DNA from 3 places in the Pseudomonas sp. R5-89-07 genome. Region 3 is predicted to be linked to each of the others. Evidence: predicted binding sites of a transcription regulator. Region 3 holds the regulator's gene; each other region holds the start of a gene.
What was found. Region 3 encodes FliA, which starts transcription of late flagellar genes. Its sites were predicted from a motif close to CTAAAGTTTNNNNNNNNNNNGCCGNTAA; they were not measured.

Region 1: a site for FliA is predicted at 3,454-3,481, ahead of C4J94_RS12740 (methyl-accepting chemotaxis protein). Genes of this name have one in related genera too.
Region 2: a site for FliA is predicted at 1,369-1,396, ahead of motA (flagellar motor stator protein MotA). Genes of this name have one in related genera too.

The regions. Positions count from the first base shown of each region.
Region 1 is NZ_CP027727.1:2,796,977-2,802,539, reverse strand. Features, by position in the region: gene C4J94_RS12765 (FMN-dependent NADH-azoreductase) at 123-734, opposite strand; gene C4J94_RS12760 (LysR substrate-binding domain-containing protein) at 860-1,768, shown strand; gene C4J94_RS12755 (MmcQ/YjbR family DNA-binding protein) at 1,765-2,121, shown strand; gene C4J94_RS12750 (DUF1294 domain-containing protein) at 2,110-2,493, opposite strand; gene C4J94_RS12745 (undecaprenyl-diphosphate phosphatase) at 2,490-3,320, opposite strand; gene C4J94_RS12740 (methyl-accepting chemotaxis protein) at 3,549-5,183, shown strand; gene pnuC (nicotinamide riboside transporter PnuC) at 5,467-5,563, shown strand, end outside.
Region 2 is NZ_CP027727.1:610,046-615,608, forward strand. Features, by position in the region: gene C4J94_RS02595 (HDOD domain-containing protein) at 1-1,297, opposite strand, end outside; gene motA (flagellar motor stator protein MotA) at 1,465-2,316, shown strand; gene motB (flagellar motor protein MotB) at 2,320-3,333, shown strand; gene rsgA (small ribosomal subunit biogenesis GTPase RsgA) at 3,491-4,522, opposite strand; gene orn (oligoribonuclease) at 4,631-5,173, shown strand; gene C4J94_RS02620 (trimeric intracellular cation channel family protein) at 5,366-5,563, shown strand, end outside.
Region 3 is NZ_CP027727.1:4,182,806-4,188,368, forward strand. Features, by position in the region: gene C4J94_RS19000 (chemotaxis protein CheA) at 1-579, opposite strand, end outside; gene C4J94_RS19005 (protein phosphatase CheZ) at 591-1,379, opposite strand; gene C4J94_RS19010 (chemotaxis response regulator CheY) at 1,398-1,772, opposite strand; gene fliA (RNA polymerase sigma factor FliA) at 1,940-2,680, opposite strand; gene fleN (flagellar synthesis regulator FleN) at 2,677-3,510, opposite strand; gene flhF (flagellar biosynthesis protein FlhF) at 3,616-4,932, opposite strand; gene flhA (flagellar biosynthesis protein FlhA) at 4,945-5,563, opposite strand, start outside.

The DNA.
Region 1 (5,563 bases), 1.4 Mb from region 3:
GCATAACCTGGGCCATAAAACAAAAAAACTCCGTACTCCGCTCGCGCTCAGGCGACCAGAATACAGAGTTTAGGCGCCCGGCTTCAGATTGAAACCGGGCGAGGCGCAAATTTACATAAGCCTTACGCAGCGGCGAACAATTGTTCGTTAATAAGCACGTTGGCGTCGCTCAACGCTTTGCTGCGCACTTCGTCGCCGTAGGCCAGGCCTTCAGCGCGCACGATTTCGATATCGGTGATGCCGAGGAAACCGAACAGCAACTTCAGGTAACCTTCATGGGCGGCGCCCGACGCCTGGCCGGAGTGCAGGCCACCGGCGGTAGAGACAATGATGACCTTCTTGTTGCCGCACAGGCCTTCAGGGCCGGCTTCGGTGTAGCGGAAGGTCTGGCCGGCGACGGCGATGCGGTCGATCCAGGCCTTGAGCTGGGTCGGGATGGTGAAGTTGTACATCGGTGCACCCACCACCACGGCATCGGCGGCGAGGAATTCAGCCAGCGACGACGCGCTCAGTTCGGCTTCATGCTTTTGCGCGGCATCGCGTAGTTCGGCGGCGGTGCCCAAGGCACCCAGGGTGGCGCCGGAGAAATGGTTGATCCCTTCGCTGGCCAGGTCACGGTAAGTCACTTCAACGCCCGCTTCGGCGGCCTGCCAGGCCTTGACCACACCGGCGCTGAGCTGACGGGAAGCCGAGTTGTCGCCGAGGATGCTGGAATCGATATGCAACAGTTTCATGGTGAGTCTCCGAGGTGGGATCGTCAGGGGCGATCAGATGGTGTTGATGCTACGCACCCAACCAATGGTCGATAAGCCACCTGCAATGCGATAGATTGTCCTACTGACGGGACAATAGGCTGACCATGCAAGACCTCAATGACCTCTACTATTTTGCCAAAGTCGTCGAAGCCGGCGGATTCGCCGCTGCCGGCCGCCTGTTGGGGATCCCCAAATCGCGACTGTCGCGGCGCATTGCCGAGCTCGAAGAACGCCTTGGCGCACGCCTGCTGCAACGCACCACCCGGCAACTGACCCTGACCGCCGTCGGCGAACGCTACCTGCGCCATTGCCAGGCGATGCTGCTGGAAGCGGAGATGGCCGATGAGGCGGTGGCCAGCATGTCCAGCGAGCCCCGTGGGCGTCTGCGGGTCACGTGCCCGGTAGGCCTGGCCCAACAGATCCTGCCGGAATTGGTTGCAGGATTCCTCGCTGCACACCCGCTGGTGCAACTGGACATGACCTTGGTCAACCGGCGCGTCGACCTGGTGGCCGAAGGCATCGACGTCGCGCTGCGCGTGCGCGAACTGGGCGACGAAGACCCGTTGCTGGTCACTAAGCGCTTGCGCCAGGCGCACACCGTGCTGGTGGCCAGCCCGGCGTTCATGCGTGATCGGCGGGTCGAAACACTGGAAGACCTCAAGCAGTTGCCGATAATGGGCGCGCTTGAGGCAGACCGCATGGTGCACCAACGCATCATCGACCCACAGGGTAACGCCCACGAGCTGGTCATGGAGGCTCGCCTGGGAATCGAAGATTTCATCGTACGCAAGACCAGCGCCCTCATGGGCGTGGGCTTCACGGTGCTACCGATGATGTATTGCGAGGAGGAATTGGCCAGCGGCCGGCTGGTGCAACTGCTGCCGCAATGGTCGCTGCCCGGCGGCTGGTTGCAGGCGGTGTACCCGCACCGGCGCGGCGTGCAGCCGGCTATCCGCGCCTGGATCGATTACCTGGAAGAAGGCTTCAAGGGCTGTGGAGATCGCCTGTTATGAGCATGACCGAAGCACAAGTCGCGCAATTCTGCCTGAGCCTGCCGGGCGCGCGTGAAGACTACAAATGGGGCGGCGTGCGGGTGTTCTCGATCGCCGGCAACAAGATGTTCGCGCTGCAGAACCTGCGCGGCGACTCACTGGCGTTCAAGGTCGACAAGGAACTGTTCCTCGGCCATGTCGACCGCCCGGGCATCCACCCGGCGCCCTACCTGGCACGCGCGCAGTGGATCATCATGAACACGCCCTACCCGCTGGGGCCCGAGGAACTGCGTGGCTTGTTGCAGCGCTCCCACCAGTTGGTGGTGAGCAAGCTGCCCAAGCGCACACAGGTCGGGTTGCTGCTAGAGGATTGAAAGCAGCGTACCGCCGAGAAACAGCTGGTCCAGCCAGAACACCTGATGCAGCAGCACGATCACCCAGAACAGCACCTGGTAGGACACTTTGCGCGTCTTGTGCCGGAACACCTGCTGTGCGATCAGCGCACCCGGCCAACCGCCCGCCAGCTCGACCGCGTGCAGGATGTTTTCCGGGATGCGCCGGGCCTCGGTCTGCGCCTTGCGCTTGTCGCTCCAGTACAGAAAGAACGCCATCACGCTGACCACGCCGTAAGCCGCCAGCGGGATGACAGTGTCGCCACGATGCCAAAGCAGCGCCGAACCCAGCAGTGGCGCGGCGCACAGCAGTACAAAGATCACTGCTTTCAGGCGCGGATGCTGCATATTCATGGCTTGACCGCTGTCCAGTCGATCCAGCCGAATTGCCAGGTCGCCAGGATCACCAGACCGAACGCGATGCGGTACCAGGCAAAGGCTGCGTAGCTGTGGTTGGCGATAAACTTGAGCAGGCCCTTGACCGCGATCATCGCGAAGATGAACGAGGTGACAAAACCAATGGCGAACACCGGCAGGTCCGCCGGCTGGAACAGGTCGCGGTATTTGTAGCCCGAGTACAGCGCAGCACCGACCATGGTCGGCATGGCCAGGAAGAACGAAAACTCGGTGGCGGTCTTGCGCGACAGGCCGAACAACAGGCCGCCGATAATCGTGGCCCCGGAGCGCGAAGTACCGGGGATCATGGCCAGGCACTGGGCCACGCCGACCTTGAGCGCGTCTTTCCAGGTGATCTCGTCGACGGTTTCGGCATGAACGGCATGTTGACGACGTTCCGCCCACAACATGATCACGCCACCCACCACCAGTGCCGTGGCCACGGTGATTGGGTTGAACAGGTAATGCTTGATCAGGTCAGCGAAAATCACCCCCAGGACCACTGCCGGCAATACGGCGATGATCAGGTTTACGGTAAACCGCTGGGCATTGCGCTGGGTAGGCAAGCCGACGACCACATCGAGGATCTTGCGGCGAAACTCCCAGACCACTGCGAGGATCGCGCCCAGCTGGATAATGATATTGAAGGCCTCGAAACGCTCGCCGCCGAAGTTGATCAGGTCAGCGACAATGATCTGGTGGCCGGTGCTGGAGATCGGCAGGAACTCTGTCAGCCCCTCGACTACGCCAAGAATCAATGCCTGTATGGCGGTCCAAAAATCCATGCTTTCTCCAAAGGTCACGCGCCTGGCGTGCCTCTCAGTATTTTTTAAAGTTCACTGACAACGAGCACGCAGCAGCGCCCGGCGTTGATTCTCAATGCCGGACTGCAAAAATTGCGTGAAAAATCAGGCAGTACTCAGGTTTTTCGATTACGGGCCGAAAGCCTATCAGACAAGCCGTAAAAGTCGATGCAACACCCACAATTATAAAAGGCACGGAGTGACAGGACGATGAACAGTTTGCGCAATATGTCGATCAGCCGACGCCTCTGGCTGATCCTGGTAGTCGCCGTGCTGATGCTGTTGACCTTGGGCGCGTTGATGCTCAAACAGATCCATGACGACCTTTACCAGGCCAAGCGCCTGCAGACCCAGCACGTGGTGCAAACCGCCAGCGGTGTGTTGAGCTATTACCAGAACCTGGAGAAAACCGGGGTGCTCACCCGCGAAGTGGCGCAACAGCAAGCCCTGAGCGCGGTGCGTGGCCTGCGTTACGACCACGACGATTACTTCTGGATCAACGACCTCACCCCCGTGATGATCATGCACGCGGCCAACCCCAAGCTGGACGGCCAGAACCTCTCGGCGATCCGCGACCCGGACGGGTTTGCCGTGTTCAATGAATTCGTGATCCTGGCCAAGGCCAAGGGTGCCGGCGTCATCAATTACCGCTGGCCCAAGCCGGGAGCCGATGCGCCGGTGCAGAAAACCTCCTATATCCAACTGTTTGAACCCTGGGGCTGGATCATCGGCTCGGGCGTCTACGTGGACGACGTACAGGCCGAATTCACCGGCCAGGTATGGAAAGCCTCGGCGATCGGCGTGGGCATCGCGCTGATCATGACCCTGCTGGTGCTGTTGATCGCGCGCAGCATCGTGCAGCCGTTGCAGGCCGCGGTGAACGCCATGGGCAATATCGCCAGCGGCGAAAGTGACCTGACCCGTAGCCTGGATACTCACGGGCGCGACGAGGTCACCCTGCTGTCCCAGCACTTCAACACCTTCACCGCCAAGCTGCGCCAGGTGGTCGGCCAATTGCAGGTGTGCGCCAACGCCCTGGGAGAGTCGTCGACCGAGCTGGGCCACAACGCCAGCCAGGCCCACGACCGCAGCCAGCAGCAGTCGCAGCAGATGGAACTGGTGGCCACCGCCGTCAACGAAGTCACCTACGGCGTGCAGGACGTGGCCAAGAACGCAGAGCACGCCGCCAGCGAAATGCGCGATGCCCAGGCTCAGGCGCAACAAGGCCAGGTCAACATCGACAGCAGTCTGCAGCAGATCGACCAGCTTTCCAGCACCATCAGCCAGGCCGTTGAGGTGATCCGTACCCTGTCCAGTGAAAGCACACAGATCGGCGGCGTACTGGAAGTGATTCGTTCCATTGCCGACCAGACCAACTTGCTTGCCCTCAACGCGGCCATCGAGGCCGCCCGCGCCGGCGAGCAGGGGCGTGGCTTTGCCGTGGTGGCCGACGAAGTGCGCTTGCTGGCCCAGCGCACGCAGAAGTCCACCGCTGAAATCCAGACGATGATCGAGCGCCTGCAGGGCCATTCGGAAGCGGCGGTGAAGGTGATCAGCGACAGCCACAGCGCTTCGCAACTGACCATCGAACAAGCCGGCCTGGCCGGCGCCAGCCTCAATGCCATCGGCCAGGCGCTGCAAAACCTCAACGGCCTGAACGCCTCGATTGCCAGTGCCACCCTGCAACAGGCCCATGTGGTGGAAGACATCAACCAGAACGTCACCCAGGCGGCGGGTTTGTCCCACAGCACCGCGCTGGCGGCCGAGCAGTCGAGTGTGGCGAGCGCACAATTGCGCGGCTTGAGTGAGCAGCTTGATGGGCTACTGCGCCAATTCAAAGTCTGACGTTGGGATGGACTTGCGATAGCGGTGGGTCAGTAGAGATTGCAGATGACTGAACCACCGCCATCGGGGGCAAGCCCCCTCCCACATGTTGATTCGGTTTCGTGTGCAAGCAGCCACTTCATGAACAATGAAGATCCCCTGTGGGAGGGGGCTTGCCCCCGATAGCAATGGGTCAATCACCGCCGATAGCGACTGATCCCCAGCCTTCGGGAACGCTGCTGTTTGAGGATGGATGACCTGTAGGTACAATCAGCGCCCTCTTCCACTCTCCCAAGGAACCGCCATGTCCGGGCTTGAATTGTTCGCCGCCGCCTTGGGGGTGATCGCTGTCTGGCTGACGGTCAAGCAAAACCCCTGGTGCTGGCCCATCGGCCTGGTGA
Region 2 (5,563 bases), 2.4 Mb from region 3:
CCTGGGCGGATTTTTCCAGCAGTCGTTGCAGCAGCGTGCTGTTGACGACGTCCAGGCTCAGGTTGGCAGCGTCCTTGGGCAGGCCATCGGCCTGATGCACACGCAAGGTACTCAAGGCGCGATCCGCCATGAACAGCAACACGCGCTGCATGCCGCTGGCGACCAGGGCTTCCTTGGCGCAGGTGGTCAGGTGCATCGCGTTGGCAAAGCGGCTCGGTTCCACCAGCAGCTCGGTGCAGCGGCTGCGCCACACTGCCAGGGCTTCGGCCGTGGGAGGCGGCGCGGGCAACAAGCCGCGGTGGACCTTTTGCACATGCCACGGCCAGATCAGCGACAAGGCCGGGTGCCAGAGGTCGGGCATCAGGGTGCTGCGGGCGCTGGTCACCGCTTGCTGGTGGACCTGCTGCTGCACTTCGCCCAATGGTTCCTGCAGGTACAGTGCCGTGAGGTACTGCCAGCGTTCGGTGTGCGGGCAGGTCCAGGACTCTTGCGCCGACATCGCCAGGCCGTTGGCCAATAGCACGGTATTGGCCGGCTGATTCAGCCAGCGGCGCAGGTTGGGTTCGGCGTCGAGCAATTGCTGGTGACGCAGAGGGTCGTCCTCGCGGGCGATACGCAATGCCTTGACCAGCAGGCGCTGCTCGCCCAGCAGCAGGTTATAGCCCTGGGACACCCAGATCGGCAGGTGCCAGGCTGCGGTCAGGCCAAGGCACAGGTCCAGCAGGCGCACGCCAAACAATTGCTGCTCGACCTGGCGCGCCGACTCGCCCTTATGGATCACCCGCAGCTCCCATTCTTCCAGAAGCTTGGGATACGCGACGGCCATCGGCCACAACGGTGACAGAAACAGCAGGCTGCCCCAATGGATGTCCTGCCACAAACGCGCCAGGCGGCTGCCGAACAAGCCGTTGGCTTGCTGCGAGGCATGCTGGCTGACCAGCAGCAATTGGCGCAGCGCCACGGGAATTTCAGCGGCCGGCACTGAAGGCAGGCGCGCCAGCAGCTCCTCGGCGCGTTTGAGGCCGAGGCGGTTGAGCGCCACTTCGAGGTTTTCCGCCGGTTCCGCGAGGCTACCGTGAGTGTGGCTGTTGGCCTCACGCATCACGCTGAGCACCAGGGCCGGGCTGTTCTGCATCAGCTCGGCAATGTCCCTCAATGAGCTGCGACTGTCGCGGATGGCTTTGCACACGCGCTCGTGGCTGGCCTGGGGGACGGGCAGCAGCACATCGTCCAGGCGCTTGATCCAGGCGGCGAGGGTGGTGGGTCTTGCAGTTGGGACTGTCGTTTCATTAGCCATGATTGGGGCGCGATCATCACGTGGGTTCAACACACCCGGAACGGGCTCAATTGGCTTTTCGCCTTAACGGGCTATAGTCTGGCGCAGTTTTGCCGATAAGTAGAACAAGAGTTTTTCAGCTGCACCCACTATGTCCATGAACCCGACGGCGCAAGTACAGATCCCCTATGGCTAAAATTATCGGCATCATTGTCGTCCTCGCAAGTGTGCTCGGTGGGTACGTCCTGTCCCACGGTAAAATCGCCGCGCTGATTCAGCCTTTTGAAGTGATGATCATTGGCGGCGCTGCATTTGGTGCCTTCCTGCAGGCCAACCCCGGCTACATGACCATGCACGTGATCAAGAAGTCGCTGGGCATGTTCAGCTCGCGTTTCTCGCACACGTTTTATCTGGAAGTGCTGGGGCTGGTCTACGAGATCCTCAACAAGAGCCGCCGCGAAGGCATGATGGCGATTGAAGGGGATATCGAAGACGCCGCCGCCAGCCCGATCTTCGCCAAGTACCCGGCCGTGCTCAAAGACGAGCGTATGACCGCCTATATCTGCGATTACCTGCGCATCATGTCTTCCGGCAACATGGCGCCCCATGAACTCGAAGGCCTGTTCGACATGGAACTGTTCAGCCTCAAGGAAGAACTGGAGCACCCTTCACACGCCGTGACCGGGATCGCCGACGGCATGCCCGGTTTCGGTATTGTCGCGGCGGTACTGGGTATCGTGGTCACCATGGCTTCCCTCGGCGAGGGCGACCAGGCGGCTATCGGTATGCACGTCGGCGCGGCACTGGTGGGCACCTTCTTCGGTATCCTCGCGGCCTATGGTTTCTTCGGCCCGCTGGCGACGTCGCTGGCCCACGATGCCAAGGAAGAGGTCAACCTCTACGAAGCGATCAAGGCGTGCCTGGTGGCATCGGCATCCGGTATGCCGCCATCGCTGGCGGTCGAGTTTGGGCGCAAAGTGCTGTACCCGAAACATCGCCCAAGCTTCGCCGAGCTGGAACAAGCGGTTCGCGGTCGCTAAGCCATGGAAAACAACCAGCCGATCATCATCAAGCGCGTCAAGCGCTTCGCCGCGGGGCACCATGGCGGTGCCTGGAAAATCGCCTTCGCCGACTTCGCGACGGCGATGATGGCGTTCTTCCTGGTGCTGTGGCTGATGTCCACCGCTACGCCGGAACAAAAGATCGCCATCGCGGGCTACTTCAAGGACCCGATCGGTTTTTCGGAAAGTGGCACACCCTTCGTCATCGATCTGGGCGGCTCGCCGCAGTTGGCGCCGGAGCGCACCATCAACCCGGAAGTACAGACCGAATCGCCCCAGGAAAAAATCCCGATCGAGCGCGATACGGTCGAAACCATGGCCGAGCAGGTCGAGAAAGAGCGCCTGGAGCTGTTGCTGCAAGAACTGCAGACCAAGGTTGAAGAAAACCCGCAACTGCTCAAGTTCAAGGACCAGATTTCGTTCGAGATCACCCCGGAAGGCTTGCGTATCCAGATCACCGACGCCGCCAATCGGCCGATGTTCGATTCCGGCAGCGCACGCTTGAAGCCGTACTTCGAAGATATCCTGCTGGCCATGGCTGACACCATCAAGGCGGTGCCGAACAAGATCAGCATCAGCGGCCACACCGATGCCAAGCCTTATGCGGGGCAGGGCGACTTCGGCAACTGGGAACTCTCGGCCAACCGCGCCAACGCCGCCCGACGTGCGCTGGTGGCTGGCAGCTACCCGGACCCGCAAGTGGCGCGGGTGGTGGGCTTTGCTTCATCGCAGCTGTTCGATCCCAAGGATCCGTTCAACCCGATCAACCGTCGCATCGATATCGTCGTGCTGACCAAAAAGGCCCAGCGTGCGATTGAGGGCGATCAACCGCCACCGCCGGCCCAGGGTGAAGGCGCCCCCGGTGAAGTACCGGCGGACCCGAATGCGCTGCCGCCAGGGCAGGAGCCGCTGCCGGCCCATGAGCTGCGCCAGAAGCTGAACCTGTTTGATGACGGTGGTGTGAAAGAACCGACGGCGCCTGCGCCGGGGTCCTGAACGCCAGATACAAGAAGGCCGCGATAATCGCGGCCCTGTTGTCATTGTAGGAGCGAGCTTGCTCGCGAAAAACGTCAACGATAACGCATGTATTCAGGATGCCCGCGTTGCGCTTGGCAGCTTCGCGAGCAAGCTCGCTCCTACAGAGGCTGGCGGCTTAGTAACTGCTCTCAGGCAAGCTCGCAATAATCGACCGGTAGCTGTTCATCCGCTGCTGCTGCACGCGGCCATCTTCCAAGGCCTTGAGCAACGCACAACCCGGTTCGCGGTCGTGTTTGCAGTCGCGGAAGCGGCAGGTGCCGATCAGGTCGTTGAACTCGATAAAGCCTGCTTCCACGTCGCTGCGGCTGACGTGGCCGAGGCCGAATTCACGGATGCCCGGGGAGTCGATCAACTCACCGCCACCGGGGAAGTGGAACAGCCGTGCAGTGGTGGTGGTGTGCGTGCCCTGACCGGACAGCTCCGACAGCGGGCCGACGCGGGTGTCGACTTCCGGCAGCAGGCTGTTGACCAGCGACGACTTGCCCACGCCAGACTGGCCGACAAACACGCTGATACGCCCGTCCAATTGCTGTTGCAGCTGTTCCATGCCGTTGCCGTGATGGGCCGAGACTTCCAGCACCGGGTAACCCAGGGTGCGGTAGACCGCCAGCAGGGCATTGAGCGCAGGAGCGTTGTGCTCGTCGATCAAGTCGAATTTGTTCAGCAGCAGCAGTGGGCGGATACCGGCGTGCTCGGCGGCGACCAGGTAGCGGTCGATCAGGTTGGCGTGGGGCTCGGGCAGCGGCGCGAACACAATCACGATCATGTCGACGTTGGCCGCCACCGGCTTGAGCTGACCCCGGCTGTCGGGGCGGCGCAGTTCGGTGCTGCGGGGCAACTGGGCGACGATCACGCCGATGCCCTGGTTGCCGGCGCGCCATACCACCTTGTCGCCGGTCACCAGCGCAGGCAGGTTGGCGCGCAAGTGGCAGCGGAAGACCTGGCCGGCGAGCTCGCCTTCCAGCGCCTCGACCTCGACCTGCACGCCGAAGTGCGCGATCACCAGGCCGGTTTGTTCAGGCCCCAGGTCGCCGCCTTCAAGCGCTTCCACGGCGGAGGATTCACGTTTGGCGGCGCGTGCTGCGCGCTCGCCTTGAATCTTTTCGATGCGCCAGTTTTGGCGACGATTGAGCTGGCGTTTGGCCATTGGTGTTCCGTGTCGATAATGCAAAAGTTGGGTGAAACGGTCGCGAGTCTAGCACGGCGGCGCCTGCTAAACTGCCCGGCTACGCCAAGGTGCCAAGAGAATCAAGCCATGCAAAACCCACAGAACCTGATTTGGATCGATCTGGAAATGACCGGTCTGAACCCCGACACCGACGTCATCATCGAGATGGCGACGATTGTCACCGACAGCAACCTCAACACCTTGGCTGAAGGTCCGGTCATCGCCATCCACCACAGCGATGCTGTGCTGGCCACCATGGACGAGTGGAATACCCGCACTCACGGCAACTCGGGCCTGACCCAGCGTGTACGCGACAGCCGCATCAGCATGGCCGAAGCCGAAGCCGAAACCATCGCCTTCCTGGAAAAATGGGTGCCCAAGGGCAAGTCGCCGATTTGCGGCAACAGCATCTGCCAGGACCGTCGCTTCCTTTATACGCACATGAAGGGGCTGGAGAGCTACTTCCACTATCGCAACCTGGACGTGTCCACCTTGAAAGAGCTGGCGGCGCGCTGGGCGCCGGAGGTCAAGGACAGCTTCCATAAAGGCAGTACCCACCTGGCACTGGATGACATCCGCGAGTCGATCGCCGAGTTGCAGCATTACCGCAAGCATTTCATCAAGGCTTGATGATGTAGCGCCTGGGCTGGCGCTATCGCGGGCAAGCCCCCTCCCACATTTGTACTGCGTTCGTCATGCCAACGCGGTCAAATGTGGGAGGGGGCTTGCCCCCGATGGCTGGCGACTCGGTTTATCGCCAGGCGCCCCCTTTTGGTGCCATCAGCAAATGATTAGACTGCCGGCCTCTCTGCAAGGATCGCCATCATGCTGCTGATGCTCTACCTCATCGCCATCACCGCCGAAGCCATGACGGGCGCCTTGTCCGCCGGTCGACGCGGCATGGACTGGTTTGGCGTGGTGCTGATCGCCTGTGTGACGGCGCTGGGTGGCGGGTCGGTGCGCGATATGCTGCTGGGGCATTACCCGCTGACCTGGGTCAAGCACCCCGAATACCTGGTG
Region 3 (5,563 bases):
GAATTCCGCATCGGTAATGTCTTCGCTGGTCGGCGCGGCAACCGGCGCGGCCGGAGCCGTGGCCGGAGCCTCAGCTTGAGCCTTGACCGCATTGAGCGAATCGAGCAGCTGTTCGAACTCGCTGTCGGTCACGTCCGGCTCGGCTTCTACCACAGGCTCAGGCTCGGCTTGCGCAACCGGTGCTTCGGCGGCGGGTTCCGCCAGGCGCGCTAGGGCGGCCAGCAGTTCCGGCGTGGCGGCGGTGACCGGTGCACGTTCACGCACTTGGCTGAACATGCCGTTGACCGCATCCAGTGCTTCGAGAATCACGTCCATCAACTCCGAGTCAACCTGACGCTCACCCTTGCGCAGGATGTCGAACACGTTCTCGGCGATGTGGCAGCACTCCACCAGCTCATGGAGCTGGAGGAAGCCGGCGCCCCCTTTTACAGTGTGAAAACCGCGAAAAATTGCATTGAGCAGGTTCGCATCATCCGGACGGCTTTCCAGCTCGACCAGTTGTTCGGACAGTTGCTCTAAAATTTCGCCGGCCTCTACAAGGAAATCCTGAAGGATTTCTTCATCGGCGCCGAAGCTCATGTGGGTGCTCCTTAGAAGCCTAAACTGGACAGCAAATCGTCTACGTCATCTTGACCGGATACGACGTCTTCACGTTTATCGGCATGAATCTGCGGACCTTCACCCTTGGCGAGATGTTTTTGTGGATCTTTTTCCGAGAGGATCGCTTCGCGGTCATGTTCGATGCCGGCAAAACGGTCGACCTGGCCGGCCATGAGCACCAGTTTGAGCAGGTTGCTTTCCACTTCGGTGACCAATTGGGTCACACGCTTGATCACCTGACCGGTAAGGTCCTGATAATCCTGGGCGAGCAGAATGTCGTTGAGGTTGCTGGCCACCGTGCGGTTTTCCTGTTCGCTGCGCGACAGAAAACCGTCGACTCTGCGGGCCAGCTCACGGAACTCTTCAGCCCCCACTTCACGGCGCATGAAGCGCCCCCAGTCAACGCTCAAGGCCTGGGCTTCGCTGGCCATGCCGTTGACCAGAGGCGTAGCGTTTTCCACCAGGTCCATGGTGCGGTTGGCCGCCGCCTCGGTCAGCCTGACCACATAGGACAGGCGTTCAGTGGCGTCGGTGATCTGCGAAATTTCTTCGGCCTGGGGCATGCGCGGGTCAATCTGGAAATTGACGATCGCACTGTGCAGCTCACGCGTGAGCTTGCCCACTTCCTGGTACAGGCCGCGGTCACGGGTCTGGTTAAGCTCATGGATCAACTGCACCGCATCGGCGAACTGGCCTTTTTCGAGGCTTTCGACCAACTGGTGAGCATGTTTTTTCAAGGTCGACTCAAAGTCGCCCTGTGACGTTTCGTTATGCTCCATAGCTCCCCCGCGATGGCATTAGCCGTGGATGCGTTCGAAGATTTTTTCGATCTTCTCTTTCAAGGCCAATGCTGTGAATGGCTTGACCACGTAACCGTTGACCCCGGCCTGGGCGGCTTCGATGATCTGTTCACGCTTGGCTTCGGCGGTCACCATCAGCACCGGCAGGCTGCGCAGTTTTTCATCGGCGCGCACATGGCGCAGCAAGTCGATACCGGTCATGCCCGGCATGTTCCAGTCGGTTACCAGAAAGTCGATGCTCCCGCTGTTGAGGATCGGAATGGCTGTAATGCCGTCGTCCGCCTCGACCGTGTTTGTGAACCCAAGGTCACGCAACAGGTTTTTTATGATCCGCCGCATCGTTGAGAAGTCATCAACGATGAGGATTTTCATGTTCTTGTCCAATTCGACCTCCAAGCAGTCTTAAACGCGCCCAGCACCTGGACGCGCCACTTCAATCAACAGGCGTTACACAAAAAGGACTGCCCAGGGCACCACGGAGCGAACCCGCAAGGGCCGAAACCCTCGCGGTAGCGTCTGCAGTGTCCCCACACTGCCTGTCAGCGCGCGCGCCACTCTCCCAACCGCCCCCGCAAGCGGGCCGCGCACTGGCTATGCAACTGGCTGACACGCGATTCGCTGACCCCCAGGACCTCACCGATTTCCTTGAGGTTCAGCTCCTCGTCGTAGTACAGCGCCAACACCAGGCGCTCGCGCTCCGGCAAATTGGCAATGGCCTCCGCCAGCGCTCCCTGGAAACGTTCATCTTCCAGATCGCGCGACGGTTCCATATGCGCGCTCGCGCCGTCCTCATGCAGCCCTTCGTGTTCGCCGTCCTGCAACAGGTCGTCGAAACTGAACAGGCGGCTGCCCAAGGTATCGTTCAAAATCCCGTAATAATCGTCGAGACTCAATTGGAGTTCGGCCGCAACTTCATGATCTTTAGCGTCACGACCGGTTTTTGCTTCAATTGCGCGAATTGCGTCACTGACCATTCGCGTATTGCGGTGTACCGAGCGCGGCGCCCAATCCCCTTTACGCACCTCATCGAGCATCGCGCCACGGATACGGATACCCGCATACGTCTCGAAACTCGCACCCTTGCTCGCGTCGTATTTGGTCGACACTTCAAGCAGGCCGATCATCCCGGCCTGGATCAGGTCTTCCACCTGCACGCTGGCGGGCAGGCGCGCCAACAGGTGATAGGCAATGCGCTTGACCAGCGGCGCATAGCGCTCGATCAACTCGCCCTGACTGTCACGTGCCGACTTTTTGTAAAGGTTGTAGCCGCTGGATGTCATAGCACAGGTCCTGCGCTCGTCTGATGCACCAATCGCTCGACGAAAAACTCCAGATGCCCGCGAGGGTTGGCCGGCAACGGCCAGGTATCAACCTTCTGGGCAATGGCCTTGAACGCCAGCGCGCACTTGGAACGAGGGAACGCTTCGTAGACCGCACGCTGCTTTTGCACGGCCTTGCGTACACACTCGTCATAGGGAACCGCACCGACGTATTGTAAGGCGACGTCGAGAAAGCGATCCGTGACCTTGGTCAACTTGGCGAACAGGTTGCGCCCTTCCTGCGGGCTCTGGGCCATATTGGCCAGCACGCGGAAGCGGTTCATGCCGTAGTCACGGTTAAGCAGTTTGATCAGGGCGTAGGCGTCAGTGATCGAGGTGGGTTCGTCGCACACCACCAGCAGCACTTCTTGCGCTGCGCGGACAAAGCTGACCACCGACTCGCCGATCCCGGCTGCGGTGTCGATCACCAGCACGTCGAGGTTGTCGCCGATATCGCTGAAGGCCTGGATCAGGCCGGCATGCTGCGCCGGGCTCAGGTGCACCATGCTCTGGGTACCCGAGGCGGCCGGCACGATGCGGATGCCACCGGGGCCCTGGAGCAGCACATCGCGCAGCTCACAGCGGCCTTCGATCACATCGGCGAGGGTGTGTTTGGGTGTCAGCCCCAGCAGAACGTCCACGTTCGCCAGGCCCAGGTCAGCATCCAGCAGCATGACGCGACGGCCAAGCTCTGCCAGCGCCAGGGACAAATTCACTGACACGTTAGTTTTGCCGACGCCACCTTTGCCGCCGGTCACCGCGATCACCTGTACGGGATGCATGCTGCCCATTTTATTTCTTTACCTTGTCTTGCTTAGACGCAGGCTACATGGCTTGGCCGCGTGTATCGCTTGCAGACCATCGATGTAGATACATTTCACGGTGTTCATCCTGCCTCACCCCACCCGCTTTGCCGGGTTGTGATAAAGGTCGGCGAACATGTCGGCCATCGCTTCCTCGCTAGGCTCGTCTTGCATTTGCACACTGACAGCACGGCTGACCAACTGATGACGGCGCGGCAGATGCAAATCATCCGGGATCCGCGGCCCGTCGGTCAGATAGGCGACCGGTAATTCATGACTGATCGCCAGGCTCAGCACTTCGCCGAGGCTGGCAGTTTCATCCAGTTTGGTCAGGATGCAACCGGCCAGACCGCAGCGTTTGTAGCTGTGATAGGCAGCGGTAAGAACCTGTTTCTGGCTGGTGGTTGCAAGCACCAGGTAATTTTTTGACTTGATGCCGCGTCCGGCCAGGCTTTCGAGCTGCATGCGCAGGGCCGGGTCGCTGGCTTGCAGGCCGGCGGTATCGATCAACACCACGCGCTTGCGCAGCAGTGGGTCGAGGGCATTGGCCAGGGACTGGCCCGGGTCGACGTGGGTCACCGGCACATTGAGGATGCGGCCCAGGGTCTTGAGTTGCTCCTGGGCGCCAATGCGGTAGCTGTCCATGCTCACCAACGCGATATTCGACGCGCCGTACTTGAGCACATAACGCGCGGCCAGCTTGGCCAGGGTGGTGGTCTTGCCCATGCCGGCAGGGCCGACCATAGCAATCACACCGCCTTCTTCCAGGGGTTCGATTTCCGGGGTGGCGATCATCCGTGCCAGGTGCGCCAGCAGCATACGCCAGGCTTGGCGCGGCTCCTGGACTTCGGCAGTCAGCGCCAGCAGGTCGCGGGACAACGGGCCGGACAGGCCGATGCGCTGCAGGCGACGCCACAGGTTGGCTTGTTGCGGCTTGCTGCCTTGCAGTTGCGTCCAGGCCAGGGAGCCCAGCTGCACTTCGAGCAGCTCACGCAGGCCGTTGAGTTCAAAGCGCATCGAATCGAACACGCGCTGGTCGACCGCGGCGGCCGGGGCTGGCGCTGCGGGACGTGGCGGCTCGACAAAGGTAGGTTCCACCAGCGGCTCGGCGGCGGTCAGCGGCAGGCCGGCGAACAATTGGCGATTGGTGGTGGCATCGCTGTCGCCACGCATGCTCAGTTCGGCCTGGGCCGAGACGATGCGCGAAGCGGTCTTGCGCAACTCGTCTTCAAGCTCCATGTTCGGCACGCGCGGAGCCAGGGCCTGGGGCGTGTAATCCAGGGCAGCCGTCAGCTCGACACCGCCGGCAATACGACGGTTACCGATAATCGCGGCATCGGCGCCCAGCTCATCGCGGACCAACTTCATGGCCTGACGCATATCGGCGGCGAAAAAACGCTTCACTTGCATAACCCACTACCCTCAGCCGTTGGGCCCTACTGTCGCGACGATAGTCACTTGCTTATTGTCAGGAATTTCCTGGTAAGCCAACACGTGCAAATTCGGTACTGCCAGGCGCCCGAAGCGCGACAACATCGCGCGGACTGGTCCGGCCACCAGCAGAATCACCGGCTGGCCCTGCATTTCCTGGCGCTGCGCGGCTTCGATCAACGAACGCTGCAGCTTTTCAGCCATGCTTGGCTCCAGCAAAACACCTTCTTCCTGGCCTTGCCCTGCCTTCTGAATACTATTGAGCAATATCTGTTCCAACCTTGGCTCCAAGGTGATCACAGGCAGCTCAGACTCAATGCCTACAATGCTTTGCACGATGGCGCGGGACAAACCGACGCGCACCGCAGCCACCAGCGCGGCAGTATCTTGACTCTTGGCGGCATTGTTGGCGATGGCCTCGGCAATGCTGCGAATATCCCGTACCGGCACTTGCTCGGCGAGCAAGGCTTGCAGCACCTTGAGCAACTGTGACAGCGACAGCACGCCCGGCACCAGCTCTTCGGCCAGTTTTGGCGAGGCTTTGGCCAGCAAACCCATCAATTGCTGGACTTCCTCGTGGCCGATCAGCTCGTGGGAGTGCTTGTAGAGA